One region of the Alcaligenes parafaecalis genome, then DNA from elsewhere that is predicted to be linked to it. Evidence: riboswitches for the same ligand, from Rfam matches in the RefSeq annotation. Region 1 holds a riboswitch; the other holds the start of a gene.
What was found. Region 1 has a riboswitch for thiamine pyrophosphate ahead of OSH09_RS03405 (sodium:solute symporter family protein). Riboswitches for the same ligand answer to the same signal wherever they lie in the genome.
Positions count from the first base shown of each region.

Region 2: linked by a shared signal. The riboswitch ahead of thiD (bifunctional hydroxymethylpyrimidine kinase/phosphomethylpyrimidine kinase) and the one ahead of OSH09_RS03405 (sodium:solute symporter family protein) in region 1 are both predicted to bind thiamine pyrophosphate.

Region 1 is NZ_JAPKNA010000001.1:727,003-731,211, reverse strand. Features, by position in the region: gene OSH09_RS03415 (LLM class flavin-dependent oxidoreductase) at 1-550, opposite strand, end outside; gene OSH09_RS03410 (3-oxoacyl-ACP reductase) at 547-1,329, opposite strand; TPP riboswitch at 1,380-1,476, opposite strand; TPP riboswitch at 1,543-1,651, shown strand; gene OSH09_RS03405 (sodium:solute symporter family protein) at 1,791-3,230, shown strand; gene OSH09_RS03400 (OmpA/MotB family protein) at 3,300-4,151, opposite strand; gene OSH09_RS03395 (motility protein A) at 4,156-4,209, opposite strand, start outside.
Region 2 is NZ_JAPKNA010000001.1:476,332-480,540, forward strand. Features, by position in the region: gene OSH09_RS02195 (FecR family protein) at 1-391, opposite strand, end outside; gene OSH09_RS02200 (RNA polymerase sigma factor) at 381-950, opposite strand; gene thiD (bifunctional hydroxymethylpyrimidine kinase/phosphomethylpyrimidine kinase) at 1,181-2,011, opposite strand; TPP riboswitch at 2,133-2,251, opposite strand; gene OSH09_RS02210 (AraC family transcriptional regulator) at 2,364-3,152, opposite strand; gene OSH09_RS02215 (hypothetical protein) at 3,245-3,499, shown strand; gene OSH09_RS02220 (hypothetical protein) at 3,496-3,639, shown strand; gene OSH09_RS02225 (hypothetical protein) at 3,655-4,041, shown strand.

The DNA.
Region 1 (4,209 bases):
TCTGGCGAACCTGATCAACCTTGGCGTAGTCGCCCTGTCTGTCCATCACCAAAGCGCTATCGCTCCAGGAGTCGAACAGTTGCAGTGCGGTATCAACAAACTCTTCCGCCCGCGCATAACGCCAGGCGTGATCGGGCATGGCTTCGTAACCGTGATTACGCGCCTCGGCATCAAACATGGAGGTCACCACATTCCAGCCCATCCGTCCCTTGGACACATGATCCAGCGAACACAACATGCGCGCTGCCACAAAGGGGGTATAGAAGGTACTGGAGACAGTGCTGATCAGGCCGATACGCTCGGTGGCTCGCGCCAGCGCGGCCATCATGGTCAAGGGTTCCAGAAACCAGCGCGGGCCGTCCGAAACATTATCGCTGGCCTGGCCATCCGCAAAGAAAATGGCATCCAGCTTGCCACGTTCCGCTATCTGGGCCAGTTCTTCGTAAAACCGTACATCGCCTAAACGCTCTACCTGCGAATCGGGATGACGCCATGCTGCTTTGTGATGCCCGCAGCCCATAATGAACAAATTGAAGTGCAACTGCCTCATCCGTTTTTCACCAATCCACCGTCAACTACCAAGTTCTGACCTGTCACTGCACGTGCCCACGGGCCTGCGAAAAACAGAGCCGCATCCGCAAATTCTTCTGGCGTGGTCACACGACGCAGCGGTGTGCTGGCGGCGATCAAATCAAAGACCGCTTCCGGTGTGGCCGAGGAGGCATCAGTAGTGCGCAACAAACCGCCGGAAATCATATTCACGGTGATCTGATCTGGCCCCAGATCGTGCGACAGGGTGCGTGTCATGGACAACAAGGCGGCTTTGGCCGCGGTGTAGTCGTGATACGGCACAACGGGGTTCTGGAACAGATTGGTGCCGATATTGATGATGCGGCCAAAACCGGCCTGCTTCATGCCGGGCAAGGCGGCTTGCGTGGTGTTCAAGGCGCCACCCACAATGCCTTCCAACTGCTGATTCAACTGTGCCCATGTCAGAGTATCAGCATGGGGACGGGCATCGCCGTTGAAAGAAAATTCAGGCAAAGCGTTATTGACGACTGTGGTGACAGGCTGGCCGAAATGCGTCTGGGCCTTGGCAAACAAAGCCTGCACCGAAGCCGCATCCGTCACATCCGCTTGTACGGCCAGACATTGCTGCGGGAACTCGTCCGCCAGCGCCTGGGCGGCTGCTTCACTTTTCAGGTAATTGATGACAACTTTGGCGCCTTGACGTGCAAAGGCGCGCACCAGGCAAGCCCCCAGGCCGCGTGCGCCGCCGGTGACCAGGACCAATTGTTGGGAGAGTTCCGAGACGTGTTCCACAGACATGACATTCCTTGCAAAAATTCGGCGAGGATGTCGGCCCAGTTCGGACGCAGGGCTATGGTTTCGGACATCCCTTCGCCAGTATGAGCTGGATCAGGTTCGACGGGTTTTATCTCAGCCCTTGCATGAAGGACACCCCGTGCCGCAGCCAGACCATAGCATAAATTGCAGCAAACCGTATTATTGACATTTGAAGGAAGCTCTCCTACTCTTCTAGCCTGTTCCTGGGGGAGTCCTTAACGGGCTGAGACTCCGCAATTGCTGCGGTAACCCTTAGAACCTGATCCGGATCATGCCGGCGAAGGGAAAGGAAACGCGGCCTGGCAGCCTGCCCGCACGTCTCTGTGTGGCGCATTCACAAGCTCACAGCCCCATTTCAATCCCTCCATTTTTCTGCGCCCTGTCTTGGCTCCCTGCCAACTGGGCCGGTTTGTGCCTGTTCAGCAGGCTTTTGGGGAGATCTCATGCTGGACCAAACCGCCACCCTTCTGTGGCTGATCGTTTTTTCTGCCGCTTTTTCCTTGGCCGGCGTGCTGTACGCCCGCCACTATAAAAACTCACTTGAAGACTTTGTAGTGGCCCGCAATAGTCAAAGCTCCGTCGCCACCATTCTGACTTTATTGGCTTCCTCGTTGGGCGCATGGATTCTGTTCTCGCCAGCCCAGGCGGCCACCTGGGGCGGTTTAAGCGCTGTCATTGGCTATGCCATTGGTTCCATGTCGCCTCGTCTGGCCATGATTCCGCTGGGCAAGCGCATGCGTGAATTGCTGCCACGCGGCCACAGCTTGAGCGAATTTGTGATCGCCCGCTACGGCCGTCCCATGTATGCGCTGACCCTGGTCATCATGCTGTTTTACATGTTCATCTCCATGACGGCTGAAATCACTGCCATGTCCAAGATGATCACCTTGATTGCCCCTATTCCTCTCTGGGTCACCGCCAGCATTGTGCTGTTGGCTACCCTGATCTATACCTCCTACGGCGGGCTGCGGGCCTCCATCTTTACCGACAAGGTACAGATGTTCGTGATCCTGCCCATGTTGTTCCTGATCGTGATGTTTGGCTGGCAAGCCGTTGGTGGCCCGGTACAGTTGTTTGACAGCGTGAAACTGGAAGCTCCGCGCCTGATTGAGCTGAGCGATCCCGTCGGTATCAAAGCTGGGCTCACCTTCTTTGTAGCCATCCTGCTGACCGGCCTGTTCCACCAAGGCAACTGGCAGCGTATTTATGCCGCCAAAGACACCAAATCCATGCGTCGAGGCTTTTTGCTGGGAGGCTTGTTTGTTGCCCCCTTCATCTTCCTGATGGGTTTATTTGGTCTGGCCTTTGTCGGTTTGGGCTCACCCGGTGACAGCTCCGTGGCCTTGTTCAATGTGATCTTGCCGCATGTGCCCGTCTGGTTCCTGGTGCTGCTGATTCCACTGGGCCTGTCGCTGGTCATGAGCAGTGCAGACACCGCCATCAGCGCCGTCTCCAGCCTGATAGCCGTGGACCTGGGCCGCATCATGCCGCATCGCAATACAGCCCAAATGATGAGCCTGTCCCGCTCCCTGATCTGGATTTGCTCCATCCCCGTACTCTATGCCTCGGCGCAGGGTTTCAGCGTGCTGTACTTGTTCCTGCTGGCCGACTTGCTATGCTCGGCAGCCGCCTTCCCGGTTTTCTTTGGTCTATACAGCCGCCGCTACGATGGCTTTACCGCCACGATCAGCACAATCGGTGGTCTGGTTGCCGGTCTGGCAGTATTTCCTCGCCCAAATGGGCCGATGGATTACTTGCTGGAGTCGTTCTTGCTGGCGGCCATTGTGCCAGTAATCATCAGCGTTTTGATCATGCCTTTGCGCCGTCATCTGCCCAAGTTTGATTTGGGCACCCTGGCCTCCTCGACCCGCGTGCTGGATTAAACCCCACGCCGCTGAATCAAGGCCAAAACAAAAACCCCGGTTTGCATGTCGCAAACCGGGGTTTTGTTTTTAAGGTGTCTCTACTGAAGGTTCCGCCTGTGTTTGCGGGATCTGCACAATAATCTCCACCCGTCGATTACTTGCCCGCCCTTGCGAGGTTTCATTGTCTCCCAAAGGCCGGGTATCGGCATAACCTACAGCACTCAACCGCGAGCTGCCTACACCATTGGCTTCCATATAACGCACCACGCTGCCTGCTCGTGCGCCTGACAGCTCCCAGTTCGAGGGATAGCGATAGCTGCGAATCGGCACCGAGTCCGTATGCCCTTCAATCACCACCGGATGTTGGGACTTTTGCAGCACAGCCGCCAATTGACGCAATACCGTCAAACCTTCCAGGCCCAGATCCGCGCCGCCAGACGTAAACAGAAGTTCGCTGTTAATGCGAAAGCTCACGGATTGATCGTTCATGACCACATCGATGCTGTCGCCCAAACCGTCCAGATCCAGACCATGACTGCCTTTCCCTTGGCCCTCACCCAAGCCTGAGTCCGGAAACAAACCCGCGCCTGCGGGCAACAATCCGCCCCCCTCTTTACCGGCTTGCGCCACCACAGCGGCCGCGCCCTGTCCCTGCCCTTGTGCTGCTGTTTGGGCTCGCTTGCCTGCAAAGGACAACATCACAATCATCAGGACCAGCAACAAGGTCATCATGTCCAGATAGGTGGTCAGCCAAGCCTCTTCCTCCTCTGGCACAGCCAGGCCTGGATCATTCCAGGGTCGGCTGCGGCGTCGGTTTCCCAGGTTGCTGGCCAGTTGCTGCTCGATCTTGGCGCCCCGAGCCTGCTCCAGTTCCTTTTGCAGGGATTTCTGGCGATCAGCCAGTTCCCCCAAGGTCAGGTCCTGTTCCATATTGCCCATGGGATCAACCTCGTTCCGGAGCCGGGTCCGCATCGTCATCACGGCCACCCCGGTCGTT
Region 2 (4,209 bases), 250 kb from region 1:
CCGTTTCCACATGCTGGGTGTATTGCGGGCTGTGCTGATACCAATACCAAGTGGCAATTCCCAGGGTGGCACAGAAGCTCAAGGCACCACCCACTACGGGTCGCCAATGCAGGCCCAAGCGATCACGCCACGTTGTTTTGGGACGGGGAGCGTGTACAGCGGTGGTCTTGCTAGAGGCCTTACTGACCGGAGGGGCAGGCCGCTTCACCTGATCGAACATCGTCCAGGTCTGGCTGATGGCTTCATAGGCCTGTTGATGGCGTGGGTCCTGCTGCAACCAATGCTCAAAAGCGATCTTGTCTTGCGCGGTCCAGTGCTCGCTGTCTTGCTGACGCGTCAACCAGTCCGAGGCCGCTTCGTAAAACAGGGCGACTGATGGATCATGACTCATCGTCTGTTTCCTTGGAAGAGAGCATGGACAGGGCGTGTTCGGCCGAGTAGTCCATCCGCAGACGGCAATAGGCCACGGTTCTGGAGATATATCGGCTGACCAGGGCGCGGGAAATCTTCAATTTCAGGGCAATTTGTTCGTAAGTCAGGTGGTCGAAACGGTGCAGCGAAAACGCCTCGCGTTGTAGCTCCGGCAGTTCTTGCAAGGCTTGCTCGATACGGCTCAAACATTGCAAGTGTTCGGTACGTTGTTCGGGATTGCTGGCGCTGTATTGGCTGGGGGCTTCATTGTCTTGCGTTTCATCGTCCAGCGATATCATGGCCGGGCTGCGGCTTTGCTTATTGCCCGTTTCGCGCACGATATTAATGGCAATCTGCGTCAGATACGCCTTGGTATTGTCCGGGGCCTGCGTGTTGCTGGACGCCGACCAGCGTGCAAAGGATTCCTGCGTGACATCCTCTGCATCAGCTTCATTGCCCAGCTTGCGTTTCAGGAAACGGAATAAGGGCAGGCGCAGCTTCAAATAGGCCTGCTCCAGCAGTTCATCACGTGTGCTCATGAGTGAGTCAGCACAGGTGTGTCGTCCACTGGCAAACAGACGTTTGCACAGCAGAAGACGGTCGAGAAAGACAAAGCGGCAAGAGCAAACATAAGGGGCAGACAGCGGCGCAGGACAGAGACAGGAATGAATAATAGCAATTATTCTCATTTACGACATTGCCAACTTGCTGAACCTTGACGCTGAACAGGCCCCCAGAATGGGTCTTTGTCGGTGTATCTGAACCGCCTTTATTTCACGGCCAAGCTTGCATTCTGCTCCCACAGTGCATGGAAATGATGAATGGGACCTTGGCCTAAACCGACCTGTAACTGGTCAGCCGCTGCGATGGCACCATTCAGGTATTTTTTGGCCAGACCTACCGCTTCGGGCACGTTTCTGCCCGGTAGCAGGGCGGCAATCGCAGAGGACAAGGAGCAGCCCGTGCCATGTGTATTACAAGTAGGAATGCGGGGTGTCTGAAAGACATGGCGCTGGCTCTGGCCCTGGCCCTGGAGTAAATCCACACTGTCCGGCCCATCCAGATGGCCGCCTTTGAGCAATACCCATTTGGGTCCCAGCAAGCACAGCTCGTGTAGATAGGCGTGCATGTCTGCCAAGGAAGCAGGTTCCGGTTTTTGCAGCAGATCACCTGCTTCGGGCAAGTTGGGGGTCAACACGGTACACAGGGGCAGCAGCTTGTCGCGCAGGACAGACACGGCTTGGGGGCTCAGCAATCGATCGCCACTTTTGGCGACCATCACCGGGTCCAGAACAATCGGGCAGTCCAGTCCTCGGCGTTGCAGGCGATCTGCAAGAGCTTCGGCAATGCCGACATTGGCAATCATGCCGATCTTGATGGCATCCACTCGCACATCATCAAAAACCGCGTCTAGCTGCTCGGCCACAAAGTTCGGTTCCAGCGCGACAAAACGCCGAACCCCCTGCGTGTTTTGCGCGACCACGGCGGTAATGACACTCATGCCGTAGGCACCCAAGGCATACATGGCTTTCAGATCAGCCTGAATACCGGCGCCGCTGGTGGGATCGGTGCCTGCAATACTCAAAACATTGGGAATCATGCGCGGCCTGCCTGTTCAGGGGAGGCCAGGGTGGCCGCAATAGCGTCGACAGGGAAGGGGGAGTGGTCAGACGACAAGATAGCAACTCCTAGTCAAGGATAGCCATACGGCAGCAAGCGGCGAGCAGGTCAGTACCCGTCCCTTCGCCGGCATGACCCGGATCAGGTTCAACGGGTCACTGCGGTGCAATCTGGCCAGGCAGTTTCTCAGCCTGCTCACCAGGCTCCCCTCGGATTGGAACATCGTTTCCTTAAAAACGATCTGGGCGAGTATACCTGTGTTCGGTCTACAACTCCTCCGTCAGGAATTGCGTTCGCCCAAGCCAATATCTTCCAGCACCCGTTCACCAGATTTAAAGCTGGTTGCGGTAAATGGCAGGGGTTTGCCCAAAGCTGCGGCGGAACAGGCTGATAAAGGCGCTGGGGCTGGAGTAACCCAGATCGTAGGCAATGGTGGCCACCGGAATACCGGCTGCCAGCATTTCCAGGGACCGCATCAGACGGGCGCGTTGTCGCCAGGCGGTGAAGGTAAAGCCGGTTTCTGTCACAAAGCGACGGCTCAGGGTACGCAGGCTGACAGCGGCCCAGTCCGCCCAATGTTCCATCCCCTGATTGTTGCTGGGGTCGGCAATCAGGGCACGGGCAATGCGCTGTAGCCGAGGATCTTGTGGCAGGGGCAGGCCAAATGGCTCAATCGGCAAATTGCGGATTTCATCCAGAATAACGGCGGCAATATGCGCTTGTACGTCAGGTAAAGGGGTGGCCGGGACCAAATCCCAGGAGCAGGCTCGCAAGACGGATTCGCGCAGCAGGCCTGAGGTACGCAGGGTGCAGGCTTGTTGGGGCAGGTCGGAACAGGCAGCTTCATCCACATAGACGCTCCAGCCGTGAAAGGGGCCGTGTGACTGGCCTGAGTGCAGCACATGCGGTGGCAGCCAGACCGCATGGATGGCGGGGACTACCCAGACAGCATCTTCCACGCCTACGGACAGCAGGCCACGCAGAGACCCGAACAGTTGTCCGCGTGCATGTTGATGCGGTCGGGAAGACAGCTCCGAGTCGTGATTCCCCATCACCGCAAACAGAATGGGATCCTGGGGGAAATTCAGAAAATCATGCAGACCAATCTTGCGTTCAGGCATGGCGTAATTTTGTTATTCATTGACCGACATAGTGTACAGCCGCCAAAACCTTTCTGCTTACACTGAAAGCCTTGATCCATAAGGAGCGACTGATGCAAGCACAAGACATTCTTCCCGACCATGCCAATGAAGTTCACATTGGCGGCACGACTATCCGCAAAGGAACGGTTGGCGCGTTTTTGCATAATGCCGCCGTGTTGCGCCAAGCAGAGCTTGGTGACGCACAACGTCAGCAGGCGTTGAACGATATTCTGACTGCTTTACCTGCCCTGAAAGCACTGGGCTTGTTTGATGCCTTGCAGATTCGAGATCCACAATTGCGTGATTTTGTGGAGTCCCGGCTGTGATGAAACATGAGGGCGCAACCGTCCGACCGTACTTGTTGCGCGATATTGCCTGGCTGTATGTGCCTAGCGGTTTGATGCATGCCTTTGGGGGCGCACCCCGTTCAGGCGCTCGTCGCTTTGACGTGGGCTGTCTTTATTGATCGCAAGGAGAAGTCATGCAAGTGGATGACAGCCAGTTTCCATTGGTGTTTTTAAGAGAGCACGACCAGACGCAAACGCCACAACAAACCCAGGCTCAGTTGGAGGCCTTGTTGAACCGGGGGCAGCGCTTTGTCTTGTTGACGGAACGTCTGGGTGGTGAGGATCAGGCCCAGGCAGAAAGCCATGAGGAACGCAAGCAACGGGCTTTGTTCTTCAAACAGAATAAGCAGCGTTTGAAGGACTTATGCGCTGGTATGGTTCTGATCAGCAAAGGGCGGGCGATTCCGGCAGCGGCTCGCTTGGCACAGCAAACCTTGGGGCGGGTGTTAGGGCTACGTTTTGCTTTTGTCGTGGACGAGGGCGAAGCCCGGCTTGAAGCTCAGCGATTGCTGATGCCTTGATTCAATCAGGATGGTGCAGGTCTGCGGTAGTGGCTTTGCACCCTGTATCTATCTCCCCAGGCCGCTGATGCGGCCTTTTTTACGTGTGGATGAAAGCGGACGGTTTGAGATAAAAAACCTGCCCGGTGCAGGTTTTAGTGTTCATTGACTTATTTTTCTATAAAATAT